2 regions of the uncultured Phyllobacterium sp. genome follow, and region 1 is predicted to be linked to the other one. Evidence: riboswitches for the same ligand, from Rfam matches in the RefSeq annotation. Region 1 holds a riboswitch; the other holds the start of a gene.

Evidence for each region. A riboswitch is a leader RNA that binds a small molecule or an ion and turns the genes downstream of it on or off. The one in region 1 is predicted to bind glycine.
Region 2: it holds a riboswitch for glycine, as region 1 does, so the genes downstream of both, gcvT (glycine cleavage system aminomethyltransferase GcvT) here and RDL77_RS16110 (D-amino acid dehydrogenase) in region 1, are expected to answer to the same signal.

The regions. Positions count from the first base shown of each region.
Region 1 is NZ_CABSQF010000026.1:35,660-42,767, reverse strand. It holds gene RDL77_RS16125 (autotransporter assembly complex family protein) at 1-424, opposite strand, end outside; partial or broken gene RDL77_RS16120 (DUF4160 domain-containing protein) at 859-936, shown strand; gene RDL77_RS16115 (DUF2442 domain-containing protein) at 1,060-1,533, shown strand; gene RDL77_RS16110 (D-amino acid dehydrogenase) at 1,567-2,841, opposite strand; glycine riboswitch at 3,057-3,143, opposite strand; gene RDL77_RS16105 (Lrp/AsnC ligand binding domain-containing protein) at 3,248-3,484, shown strand; gene ilvD (dihydroxy-acid dehydratase) at 3,660-5,513, shown strand; gene RDL77_RS16095 (Na+/H+ antiporter) at 5,532-7,108, opposite strand, start outside.
Region 2 is NZ_CABSQF010000053.1:21,835-28,942, forward strand. It holds gene RDL77_RS21880 (adenylate/guanylate cyclase domain-containing protein) at 1-876, shown strand, start outside; glycine riboswitch at 1,006-1,102, shown strand; gene gcvT (glycine cleavage system aminomethyltransferase GcvT) at 1,253-2,356, shown strand; gene gcvH (glycine cleavage system protein GcvH) at 2,362-2,730, shown strand; gene gcvP (aminomethyl-transferring glycine dehydrogenase) at 2,741-5,539, shown strand; gene RDL77_RS21900 (nucleotidyltransferase domain-containing protein) at 5,580-6,644, opposite strand; gene RDL77_RS21905 (amidohydrolase family protein) at 6,912-7,108, shown strand, end outside.

The DNA of each region.
Region 1 (7,108 bases):
CCCGGGCCGACGCAAACAAGAATTGCGATCCGGGATCGACTGAAATGACCACCTTGGCCGGCTTGGACAGCACGGCATCCGGCGGAACATCACTCGCCTCCTTGCCGTCGACCTGAATGCTGATGGTGCCGCCATAGCGGCCGTCCGCATAGAGCGCGCCAAGTATGCGGCGGTAGTCTCCGCGCGCCTTGGCGAGCAGTCCCGCCGCACCGGACGCAGGCTTGTCCTTGTCGGCAAACAGGCTCGACGCGCCCTCCACGAGCGCTTTGGTTTCATCGCTTGTCGAAGCAGCGGTTTCAACCGTGTATCTCTGCGGGTCGGCGATGACCGAATCCGCATCGTCCTCCTTCTTGGCACCCCAGAGATGAACGCCGAAAAGATCAAAGGCCTGGGCAGGCGAGACAAGGGCCGTAAGGGCCAGCAATGCGGCACCGAAACAACTGGCCTGTGGGCGCTTCAAGTCCATCAACCAGCAAATTCCCTACACATCAATAAACACAAGGATACACTGCAGGGACCGTGCGCACGCTGCCTGCAATTGATAAAATTCGCCCTTCGAGCTTAAGAAAACGATAACATGCCGGGAAAAGCTGGCCAACCCGCAATGGCACCTGATCGGCCATGCAACCCGGCATTAGTGGCCATATCGCCACAAAACCGCGATACAAGCGCATTTAAACGCCAATCACTTTTTATGTGGCGCGTGCAATAGTTTGCCTGAAGCCAAACCCATTTCCACCCGCATCATTGAATGACACATTTACGTTTTCAAGTGCCGCAACCATTAAAGTGCACGCTGCGCACTATTTATTGACAAAGTGCGTATAGTGCACTATTTTATCGAAGGCCATTTTAGAAATGCCAACCATTGCCAGAATTGGAAAAATACTCATCCGGATGTTTGCTGACGATCATAACCCGCCGCATTTCCACGTTGTGACCCCGGATTATCAAGCGCTCATCAGGATTTCAGATTGTCCACCATTGGCGGCTGGGTACCGTCGAGCATTCGTCAAACGGCATTGCAGTGAGCTTCGCAGAACAAGGAAAGGCTCGAACGTGAGTGGGACAGACTTAGAGAACGATGACATCATCAATGTCGGGTTGCCGCTACCCCGCATCAGAGACGTTGTTCCGCTGGATGGGCGTAAGGTTGCCGTCACATGGCGCTCGGGTGAAACGAAGATCGTGGATCTTGCTCCCGCCTTTGCCAGTCGCCGTGTCTACATACCACTGCGGGAAAATGACGGCCTGTTCAGGACCGTGCGCGTCAGTGAATATGGCGAGGCGATCGAATGGACGGATGAGCTGGATTTTTCAGCGGCGTGGATTGCGCGCCTCCCCCCGGTCACATTCGACAATCAGGAATTCAGAACTGCCATGGATGAGCTTGGCATGAGCCTCGATGGCATGGCGGCGGCGCTTGAAGTCTCACGCCGCCTGATTGCCGATTTCCGTAGGGATAAGCCCATTCCACGGCACATCGCGCTTGCCACCCGCTACCTGGTCGAACACCATAAAAAGGGCACCTGAGGCAACCGGCGCTCCTTTGCGTGCAAGCCGGTTTTATTCTGCGGCGGCGAGCCAGCCGCCCTGCGGGCTGGCATCGACGGGCATGGCAGCGCTGATGTGCCCGGCGACGATTTCAGCCGTGGCGGCAGACAGTGTCCAGCCGAGATGACCATGGCCGGTGTTGTAGAACACACCGGGCCGCCTGCCTGCACCGACGCGCGGCAGCATGTTCGGCATCATCGGGCGCAGGCCGGCCCACGGCACCACGTTGGACGTGTCCATGCCCGGGAACAGGTCGCGGCTCCAGTCGACCAGCGGCTTGACCCGGTCGTGGCGAATGTCGCGGTTTTCGCCATTGTATTCGGCCGTACCGGCCACGCGCAGGCGCCCCGCCCCAAGACGGCTTGTGACGATCTTTGCATCATCGTCGAGCAGGCTCACCCATGGGGCTGACTGCTGGCTCCCGGCATCATCCAGATTGACGGTGATCGAGTAGCCCTTGACCGGATAGATGTTGACGCGGTCGCCGAGCTGGGCGGCAAATTTGCGGCTGGCAATACCGGCGCAGATGACGATGGCGTCAAAACGCTCCGTCTCCGTCCCGGCATCGGCAACGGATGCCCTGTTCCATGCAACCACCACGCCGTCGGCGCCGTGCTTCAGTTCGGCAACGTCGGCATCGCCAATGAAGCGCACGCCATGGCGGATGGCGGCAGCGGCAAGGCCGCGGGTGAACTTGTGGATATCGCCGGTCGAATCGGATGGCGTGAAGAACCCGCCATAGAAGGAACCGTTCAAGGCCGGTTCGATGCTGCGGATTTCTTCATTGGTGACGGCCCGCCGGTCAAGACCGCCGGCTTCCAGCAGCCTGTTGACCTTGACGGCGTGGTCATAACCGTATTTCGAGCGGTAAATGTGCAGGATCCCGCGCTTTTCCAGGTCGAAATCGATCTTTTCATCCGCAGCGATTTCGAACATGCGCTTGCGCGCTTCAATGGCGAGCCTGGTGGTGGCGATGGTATTTTCTTCGTAGTGCGGGATGTTCATGACGAATTCCGCCATCCAGGAATATTTGTGCCAGGAGGGTTTCGGGTTCATCAGCAGCGGCGCATCCTTGCGCAGCATCCACTTCATGCCTTTGAGCACCGTGGACCAGCTGTTCCACACCTCCGCATTGGACGCGGAAAGCTGACCGCCATTGGCGAAGGATGTTTCCATGGCCGCGTAGCGGTTGCGGTCGAACACGGTGACGGAATAGCCCTGGCGGGCAAGCGCATAGGCAGTCGTCACGCCGGTGATACCGGCGCCGATAATGGCGATATGGGTCATGATAAAACGGTCCTCAGGCAACACATGGTTTCAGTTTCGCCGTTGACAACGGCACGAAACCCCATCTGTCACGGAACCTGAGAGCTTGGCCCTTTGAGCGCCCGCCGGATGTTTGTCATCCGTGTCGTCGGCGCCTTTTTCCGGTCATGCAACCGGGCAGGGCTTTCTCCTTCGGTGGGTACGGCTTTTCAAGCCATGCCTCTCTCCAGATGTTCTAGACTATTCTGGTCCTTTTGCCTGAGAGTTTCCGGGGCGGTTGCTCCATCGGCGCCGGTTTTACCGGTCTCTCCCAGATAGCCTGTGCGAACGCGGGATATATATCGCAGTTGCGAGACGAGAACAACTGGCTAAGAAGCGTCGCAGCAATTATGCTGACTGAAAATCGCCCAGCCTTCCGGAGGAATTTATGAAGCCTGTCTTTCTGCAACTGCAATGCGCGCCCGGCAAGACGTACGAAGTTGCAAAAACCCTGTTCGAGCGTGAAATCGTCTCGGAGCTCTATTCGACCAGCGGCGAGTTCGACCTTCTGGCCAAGATCTACATTCCGGAAGATCAGGATATCGGCAAATTCATCAACACCAACGTGCTCGATATATCAGGCATTGCGCGATCGCTGACAACGCTGACCTTCACCGCGTTCTGACAGGCGCTCGGCGGGGCGAGACATTACGTCCCGTTTCATGCGCCCGGCATCTGCCTTATGTAATCAATGCAATGAAACACGCCCCTTCAAGGCAATAAAATTCCATTCTTTTGCCATGGGAACTCTTTTTCTGTAAGAGATGCTCCCTCGCCCGTCATCAGCAGGATTTTCGACAATGCCTCCTTATCGTTCACGCACAACCACACATGGCCGCAACATGGCAGGAGCTCGCGGGCTCTGGCGCGCGACCGGCATGAAAGACGAGGATTTCGGCAAGCCGATCATCGCCGTGGTGAACTCGTTCACCCAGTTCGTGCCCGGCCACGTCCACCTGAAAGATCTCGGCCAGCTCGTGGCGCGCGAAATCGAAAGCGCCGGCGGCGTCGCCAAGGAATTCAACACGATTGCCGTCGACGACGGCATCGCCATGGGTCACGACGGCATGCTTTATTCCCTGCCGTCGCGTGAAATCATCGCCGACAGCGTCGAATACATGGTCAACGCCCACTGTGCGGATGCCATGGTCTGCATTTCCAACTGCGACAAGATCACGCCCGGCATGCTGATGGCAGCGCTGCGCCTCAACATCCCCGTCGTTTTTGTCTCCGGCGGACCGATGGAAGCGGGCAAAGTCGTCTGGGAAGACAAGGAAAAGAAGCTCGATCTGGTCGATGCCATGGTTGCGGCCGCCGACGACCGCATTTCCGACGAGGAAGTGAAGGCCATCGAGCGTTCGGCCTGCCCGACCTGCGGCTCGTGCTCCGGCATGTTCACCGCCAATTCCATGAACTGCCTGACCGAGGCACTCGGCCTTTCCCTGCCGGGCAATGGCTCGACGCTCGCCACCCATGCGGACCGCCGCCGCCTCTTTGTCGAGGCCGGCCATCTCGTGGTCGATCTCGCCCGCCGCTATTACGAACAGGACGATGAAACGGTTCTGCCGCGCTCCATCGCTTCGTTTGCCGCCTTTGAAAATGCCATGACCCTCGACATCGCCATGGGCGGCTCGACAAACACCGTGCTGCATCTGCTGGCCGCTGCGCATGAAGGCGAAGTCGACTTCACCATGAGCGATATCGACCGCCTGTCCCGCCGCGTTCCCGTCCTGTGCAAGGTGGCGCCTGCCGTTGCCAATGTGCACATGGAAGACGTGCACCACGCCGGCGGTGTCATGGGTATTCTCGGCGAACTCGACCGTGCCGGTTTGCTCGATACATCCGTCTATTCCGTGCATGCCGCCAATCTCGGCGCTGCTCTTGACCGCTGGGATGTGGTGCGCAGCAAAAACCCGTCCGTGCATGATTTCTTCAAGGCGGCACCGGGCGGCGTCCCGACACAGGTAGCCTTCAGCCAGGAGCGCCGTTTTGCCGATGTCGATCTTGACCGCGAAAAGGGTGTTATCCGCAATCTTGAACACGCCTATTCCAGGGATGGCGGTCTGGCCGTGCTCTACGGCAATCTGGCGGAAGACGGCTGCATCGTCAAAACCGCCGGTGTTGACGATTCGATCCTGAAGTTCTCCGGTCCCGCCCGCATTTTCGAAAGCCAGGACAGCGCTGTTCTCGGCATTCTCAACGGCGGCATCAAACCGGGCGATATCGTGCTGATCCGCTACGAAGGCCCGCGCGGCGGACCGGGCATGCAGGAAATGCTCTATCCGACCAGCTACCTGAAATCGAAGGGTCTCGGCAAGGCCTGCGCGCTGATCACCGATGGCCGGTTCTCCGGCGGTTCATCCGGCCTTTCCATCGGCCACGTTTCACCGGAAGCGGCGGAAGGCGGCCTGATCGGCTTGGTTGAGGACGGCGATATCATCGATATCGACATTCCGAACCGCGGGATTCATCTGGCCGTCGACGATGCCGTCCTGGCCGAACGCCGCGCAAAAATGGAAGCCAAGGGCACCGCTGCGTGGAAGCCGGAGGAAAAGCGCAAGCGCAAGATCACCACGGCTCTGCGCGCCTATGGCGCGATGGCAACCAGTGCTGCCCGGGGTGCCGTGCGCCAGATTCCCGACGACTGGAACTGATCAGGGTTCAATGGATACCTACTGGAAGCGGGCTTCCAGTAGGTCGATATCCCGCACCATTTTCGTGGCAATGCTGCTTTCAAGCCGCCTTGCCCGAACCAGGCGGTGAATTTCCTGCCGTTCCGCCCGGAGCGCGGTGATGCGCAGCAGCTTCTCGATCTCCTCGCTCCGCGCAACCTCTTCGCGCTCTTCCCCGAGCTGCATGCGCCCGTCAATACGCTTGCGGTAGAGCTCCATGATGTGGTTGGCGACATCCGTATAGATATCGGCGTCGGCGCGGCCCGATGCCAGGCTGTGCTGGGCCCGCTCGATCGCCATGATTGCGGCTTCCGCGGCAGCGATACGGGCATAATCCTCTTCGCGCTGGTTTGAATCCTCGATGGGCAGGTCGATGTTGCGCAGCAGACGCGGCAGGCTGACGCTGGCCATGACCAGCGACAGGATGATCACACCAGTGGCGAGGAAAATGACGAGATCGCGGGCCGGAAACAGCGAGCCGTCGTAAAGGAACAGCGGCAGTGTCAGGATACCCGCAAGGGTGATGGCACCGCGAACGCCGGCAAACGACATGGCGGCAATCAGCTGCCAGCTTGGCTTGACCACGGCCTCACCCTGCCTGCGGCGCTGCGCCATGGTCACGCGCCACGACACCCAGACCCAGAGAAAGCGCAGGGCAGCCAGAGCGGCATAAATGACCACAACATAGACCAGCAGCCACCAGGGGCTGGTCTCGCCGTGCTGCACATTCTCGACGGCACCGGAGAAAATGCCGGGCAGCTGTTCGCCGAGCAGAACGAAGATGGCGCCATTGGCGGCGAACTGCGCCGTATCCCACACCGCCGTGCGGCGCACGCGGGTCAGCGCCATGGACTGGGCCGTATTCTCGGCGTAGCTCATGGTGATACCGGCGGCAACGGCGGCAAGGATGCCCGAGGCATGCACATGTTCGGCCAGCAGGTACGCGCCGAAGGGGATGAGCAGGCTGATGAGAATCTGCGAGCCGCTCTCCTCGCCGAGCTTGCGGGCGAGGAATGCCTTGCCGCGCGTGACGCCAATGGTCACGCCGATACCGATGGCAATCCCCGCAAAAGCGAGCCAGAGGAACGTAAAGAACGCCTCGGTGATCGAGAAGCTGCCGGTCAGCATCGCGGCCACGGCAAAACGCATGCAGACGAGGCCGGACGCATCGTTGAGCAGGGATTCCCCTTCGAGAATATGCATCATGCGCGAGGGAATCGGCACGCGCGCCGCAATGGCGGAAACGGCGATCGGATCGGTCGGCGAGACGATGGCCGCCAGCGCGAAGGCCACCGGCAGGGGGACGGAAGGGATCATCCAGTGCACGAAGAAGCCGACACCGATCACCGTGAAGATGACAAGGCCGAGCGCCATCTCCAGAATGATGCCCTTGTCCCGGAAGAGACCCTCCTTGGGGATGCGCCAGCCATCGAGAAACAACAGCGGCGGCAGAAACAGCAGGAAGAAAATGTTGGGATCGAGCTGCACGCGGATGCTGGTGACCGAGGCAATCGCAGCGCCAAGCCCGATCTGCACCAGCGGCAGCGGTACGGCCAGAGGCAGCACGCGCACGATGG
Region 2 (7,108 bases), on a different contig from region 1:
CCGATCCTGGCGTTCGAACGCGGCCTCATCTTTCCGAAATTGCGTGCCTGGATCAACACATTGCCGACTGCGGGGTTTCTCGTCGCCGCATTGATAGCCGATTATGTGCTGATCAGCATCGGCAATGCAGTTTGTGGGATAACGCTGTGGAGCTTCGGCTGGATTGACGGTCCTTTCTGGCGCGCGGCAACGCTGTCACCGCAGGTGCTGCTCTACACACTTGCCGTCCTGACCATCATGATTTTCATCCTGCGGGTGCGCGATCTTCTCGGCCGCGACATTTTTGCCAGCCTTCTGATGAGCCGGTACCGCCAGCCTGTGGCCGAAGAGCGGGTGTTTCTTTTCATCGATCTTGTCGGGTCGACCTCGTTTGCTGAAGAACATGGCGATCTGCGGGCGCAGCAGTTTCTTGGCGCGCTCTTTGCCGCCTTTGCTGAACCTGTCCGGCGTCACGGCGGAGCCATTGACGATTATGTCGGGGATGCGGCCATCATCACATGGCCCATTGAGCGCGGCATCAAGGATGCAAGTTGCGCCCGCTGTGTCTTCGATATTCTGGACAGTATCGAAAAGAATGCAAATCAATGGCTTGAGCGATTCGGAAGGGTGCCCCGCCTGCGTGCGGCCCTGCATGGCGGCCCGATCATCACGGCTGAGATCGGGGTGGATCATCACAAGATCACCTATTTCGGCGATACGGTGAACACCACGGCGCGGCTGGAAAGCCTCTGCCGCACATTGGCCACGCCGGTTTTGATCTCCAGCGAATTGGCGCAGAGGATGAGTTTCTCCAATGAAATCAAGGCAAATTACCTTGGAATGCATGGCGTCAAGGGCAGGGGGCAGGCGCTCGGAGTGATGGCCCTGACCCGCTGACGTCGGGCGCTCCCTGTCGAAGTATCCTCATTCAGACAATTTCTGTCCACAAAGCGGCAAATCGGCCATTTGCACGATGACAGGCAGAGGCCGTTGCGCTATGGTCCAGCCTGTCGAGGGCTTCGGCCCTGTCAGTTTGCGGGAGAGTGTCGTGCATGGAAATGTGCAGGCCACCGAAGGGGAAATCGCCCGAAATCTCTCAGGTACCAGGAACCGCAAACCGGGAAGGCAACTCTGGAAAGTCGGGGGAAACTCCGCGCCGAAGGTGTAAGTTCAGTCAGGGGTCCTGATTGAGCGAGTCTCTCAGGCTTCCGACAGAGGGGCAAAGAAATGTTCCGTCGTGTGGCGGAGGTCTTTGCACGTCTCTGGAGTAAAAATGGGCACTGAAGATAATCTGAAACAATTGCCGCTTGACGATCTGCACAAGGCCGCCAATGCGCGCTTTGGCGGTTTTGCCGGCTGGTCGATGCCGATCACCTATCCGCTCGGTGTGATGAAGGAACATCTTCACACGCGCGAGAAGGCCGGGCTTTTCGACATTTCGCATATGCAGCTCTTTGATGTCGCCGGGCCACAGGCCGCGGCACTGCTGTCACGCGCATGCCCGCTGGATGCGTCTGCGCTTCAGGCGGGTCAGTCGAAATACACCTTCTTTCTCGATGACAAGGCAGGCATTCTCGATGACCTGATCGTCACCCGTCTCGGGGATGAGCATTTCATGGTCGTTGCCAATGCCGGAAATGCCACGGCTGACGAAGCGCATCTGCGCGGCGTTGCCAAGGATTTCGACTGCACGATCGACGCGCTGGATCGTGTGTTCCTGGCCATCCAGGGGCCGCAGGCCGTGAATGTGTTGCGGGATGCCGATATTGCCGGGACGGATCTTGCTTTCATGAACGGATTTGAGCCGAAACCGGGCTGGTTCATGAGCCGCTCCGGCTATACCGGCGAGGACGGTTTTGAGATCGGCCTGCCGGAAGCCGATGCCCGTGTGCTTGTCGAAAAGCTTTTCGCCGACGAGCGTGTCGCCTGGATCGGGCTTGCTGCCCGCGATAGTCTGCGCCTTGAAGCGGGTCTGTGCCTGCACGGCCATGACATAACGCCGGATTATGATCCGGTGGACGCCGGACTGCTCTGGGCCATTGCCAAGCCGGTGCGCGAGACAGCGGGCTTTATCGGCGCTGCAGCGCTTCTCGCCAAGATCGCAACAGGATCGGCCAAGAAGCGCGTCGGCCTGAAGCCCGATGGCCGGCAGCCGGTGCGCACCGATGCCGAACTCTTTGATGCCGATGGCAACAAGGTTGGATTGGTCACGTCGGGCGGTTTCGGACCGTCGGCAGGTTTTCCCGTTGCCATGGGGTACGTCAGCAAAGAGCTGTCCGCGCTGGGCTCCAAGGTTTTCGCCGAGGTGCGGGGCAACCGCGTCCCGGTCGATATTCATTCACTTCCCTTCACTCCACATCGCTACCACAAAGGATAATTGAGATGGCAGCCACATACTTTACCGAAGATCACGAATGGGTCCGCGTCGAGAATGACGTTGCGACGGTTGGCATTACCGATCACGCGCAGGATCAGCTCGGCGATCTGGTTTTTGTCCAGTTGCCGGATGTCGGTCAGTCCTTGTCCAAAGGCGATGCCACGGTTGTCGTTGAATCCGTCAAGGCGGCATCGGACGTCTATGCGCCGCTGGACGGTGAAGTGACGGAAGTGAACGAAGCAACCGCAAGCGATCCGTCGCTGGTCAACTCGGCCGCCGCAAGCGACGGCTGGCTATGGAAGATGAAGCTGTCCAATCCGGATCAGCTGACCGGCCTTCTCGACGAGGCAGGCTACAAAGCAATCATTGGCTGAAGGCATGATGATGAAAGATACCATATTCCCGTTCGCTGACCGCCATATCGGTCCGAGCACACAAGGCTCCCGCGCCATGCTGGCGGCTCTTGGCATTCCGTCGCTGGAAACTTTGATTGCGCAGGCCGTGCCAAAATCCATCCGGCTTGAACGGCCACTCGACATTCCTGCGGCCGTCAATGAGTCGGAAGCTTTGGCCGAGCTTGCCGCCAAGATGAGCCAGAACAAGACCCACAAGAGCTTTATCGGTCAGGGTTATCACGGCACCCACGTGCCCGCGGTTATCCTACGCAATCTGTTTGAAAACCCGGCCTGGTATACCGCCTATACGCCGTATCAGTCGGAAATCAGCCAGGGCCGTCTTGAACTGCTGTTCCACTTCCAGACGCTGGTGACAGAGCTCACCGGTCTGCCCGTCGCATCCGCTTCGCTTCTGGATGAGGCGACGGCCGTTGCGGAAGCCGTCGGCATCGCCTATCGCCATCATCGCGAGAAGCGCATCCGCATCGTGATCGCCGGCGCCCTGCATCCGCAGACCGTCGATGTGGTCAAGACCCGCGCCGAGCCGCTGGGCATGACCGTGGATGAAGGCGAGATCGATGCCAGCGTTGCAGCGATCATCGTTCCATGGCCGGACACATTCGGTGTCTATGGTGACCATGCTTCCGTCATTCAGGCCGCCAAGGGCGCTGGTGCGCTGGTAATCGCCGTGGCCGATCCACTGGCCCTGACAATCACCGCCCCGCCTGCCAAGGCCGGTGTCGATATTGCTGCCGGTTCCATGCAGCGCTTCGGTGTGCCGATCGGTTATGGTGGCCCGCACGCCGCCTATCTCGCCGTCAGCGAAACGCTGACCCGGCTTATACCTGGCCGTCTGGTTGGTCAGTCCGTCGACAGCAAGGGGCGTGCCGGCTATCGCCTTGCCCTGCAGACGCGCGAGCAGCATATCCGCCGCGACAAGGCGACATCAAACATCTGTACCGCGCAGGCACTACTGGCCAATATGGCGGTGTCCTATGCCATCTGGCATGGTCCGCAGGGGCTTCAGGCTATCGCCCGCCGTGTGCATGCCCAGGCGGCCCGTTTGGCCGCTGCGCTGACAGGGGCGGGCCTTTCCATCGCCGGATCGCATTTCTTCGATACGGTTACGGTCACTGTTCCCGGCAAAGCAGCCTCCATTGCTGCGGAGGCTGAAAAGGGCGGACGTCTGCTGCGCATTGTCGATCAGGACCGACTCGGCATCACCGTGGATGAAACGACATCGGAAGATGACCTGAAGGCACTCTCTGCACTTTTCGGTGCCGATCTGCCTGCGGAAGCAAAGGCAACATTGCCCGGCGAAAGGCAGGCCGAGGGTTTCATGACCCAGGCGGTTTTCCATCAGCAGCGCTCCGAAACCGAGATGATGCGTTTCCTGCGCCGTCTGGCGGACAAGGATCTGGCACTTGACCGCGCCATGATTCCGCTCGGCTCGTGCACGATGAAACTCAACGCGGCCGCTGAAATGCTGCCGGTCAGCTGGAACAGCGTTGCCAACGTGCATCCATTCGCTCCTGCCAGCCATGCGCTTGGCTACATGGCGATGACGGACGATCTGGAAGCCTGGTTGTCCGAGATCACCGGCTTCGATGCGGTTTCACTGCAGCCCAATGCCGGCAGCCAGGGTGAATATGCCGGTCTCCTGGCCATTCGCCGCTATCATCTGGATCGGGGCGATGCGCATCGGGATATCTGCCTCATCCCGGAATCGGCGCATGGCACCAATCCGGCCAGTGCCCATATGGCGGGCATGCGGGTGGTGGTCGTGGCATGTGAAGAGGCTGGCGATATCGATCTTGAGGACCTCAAGGCAAAAGCCGACCAGCACAGCGCCAATCTTGCGGCGCTGATGATCACCTACCCATCGACCCATGGTGTGTTCGAAGAAGGTGTCAAGGATATCTGCACGGTCATTCATCAGCATGGCGGCCAGGTCTATTTCGATGGCGCCAACCTGAATGCGCTGGTCGGGCTTGCCCGTCCCGGTGATATCGGTGCCGATGTCTGCCATATGAACCTGCACAAGACCTTCTGCATTCCCCATGGCGGCGGCGGGCCGGGTGTTGGTCCGATCGGCGTGAAGCAGCATCTTGCTCCATTCCTGCCCGGTCATGTGGCCAAGGGATCGCAGCACGCGGTTTCAGCGGCTCCATTCGGCAGCGCATCCATTCTTCCCATCACGTGGATGTATATCCGCATGATGGGCGGGGCGGGCCTCAAGCGTGCAACCGAGATGGCTATTCTCAACGCCAACTACATCGCGGAGCGGCTGAAGGGACACTATCCCGTGCTGTTCACAGGACAGAACGGCCGCGTGGCGCATGAGTGCATTCTCGATACCCGTGTGTTGAAGGATAGCGCCGGGATCAGCGTCGAAGATATCGCCAAGCGCCTCATCGATTACGGCTTCCACGCCCCGACCATGTCCTGGCCGATTGCCGGTACGCTGATGGTCGAGCCGACGGAATCGGAATCCAAGCGCGAGATCGACCGCTTTTGTGATGCAATGATCCTCATTGCCGGGGAAGCGGAGAAGGTTGCCAGTGGCATCTGGCCGCGTGACGACAACCCGCTCGTCAATGCACCGCACCCATCCGGTGATGTGCTGGCCGATGACTGGTCGCATCCTTACAGCCGTAGGGAAGCCAGCCTGCCGGCAGGCGAGAGCGAAGAGAACCCGAAATACTGGCCGCCGGTGTCACGTATCGACAACGTCGCCGGAGATCGCAATCTCGTCTGCGCTTGCCCGCCCATGCAGGCCTACAGCTAAAATAGAATGCCCCTTCCGGATCATCCGGGAGGGGCTTTTTTTACCAGTTCGGTGTCAAGCTCAGAGCTTCGCCGACATCACCATCGGGCGTCGGCTCAAGTTCCGGTGCCAGCTGCCGCAACGCCAGGGGGAGCGCCTGCAGGTCATTCGCCTCGAAGGACAGATGCGGCAGTCTTGCCCGGATCAGTCCGGCAACGGTTTTTGCCTGTAGTTCATCGCGTATACGTTTGGCGGCATCGCGGTCGCTGCGGCGCGACAACCACAGTTTGTGCAAGGCAAAGGCACGCGGATCGGGGCAGGCATAGTCCAGCGGATAGCCTTTTTCATCGATGACAACAGTCGAGATTTTCGGACTGTTGACCAGCCATGTCAGGCCTTCGATTTCGATTGCCTGCAGGTCCTCATCATCGGCGCTGAAGCGCACTTTCTCCCGCGTCGACATGCGGTCCTTTGGCGTTGGCTTGATCAGGTCAACGAGAAAGCCGTCGCGGTTGGCGGCGCGATACCCATTTCTCGCCAGCGGTGCAAACGAATGATCGATTTTTTGCAAGAGCCCGATCAAACCCTTGTGGGAAAAATCCTTGCTGATCAGCCGCAGGCTGAACCGGGAGTCGAACAACAGGTCGACATCCTGCGTCGATAAAAGCCCGCCGGCAATCTGGACACCAGCCATGCGTTCATAGGCAAAGAGCGCATTGGTTCCGACGACATCGACAGCCGTGCCGATCAATCCGGATTTTCCGAGCGCGCGGATGATGCGTGCAGTCAGAAGCGGCACCCGGCCCAAAGCCATGGCACGGTTGACGGGGGCGAGTTCATCCAGCCGCTTTGCCAGACGGGAAACGCGGGTCTTGGCGCTTTCACGCCCCATATGAAACTGCCCGAAGATCGCTTCCGTTTCGGCGGAGCGGGGTCCAAGGGATTTCCAGATGCCCTGTGTCTTCTTGTAGAGATAATCCTTGTCATTCGTGCTTTTCTTCCACGACATTGACCCGGAAAAACGCTGTTCATACTCCTTCAGACTGGTCCGGTAGACATCATAGGCCTGTTCCGTATCAATGAGCTGGCGTATTTGATCTGAAGATAATTCTCTGAATTTGCTCATTTTATCCCCAAATATTGCATTATTGGCAGTGGGAGGGATAATACACTGGTAAAACTAAATTAGGAAGTTGATATTCAAAGGATTATCCCTATTATATAATTAATCCATGAGAATGGGGATAATCCGTTGTCCTTCAATAACTAACGTGAGTTGACTGCGCCAGTGTCAATCGCAGTTTCCTGCAGTGCTGTTTGCCCGTTGCAGCTATCCGGCGTTTGCCTGTTAAAGTAGAGGCAGCGCAATCGGCAAAGCAGTCAAAGAGGTTCCATGTTCGATCTGAAAGTTACCAACGCAACCTTGCCTGACGGCCGTACAGGTCTTGATATCGGTGTGCAATCCGGCCGCATTGTTGCGGTCGGCGTCAATCTCGGCGGGGAGGCGGGGGAGACGATCGATGCCGGCGGTCTTCTGGTTTCGCCCCCCTTTGTCGATAGTCACTTTCATATGGATGCAACGCTGTCGCT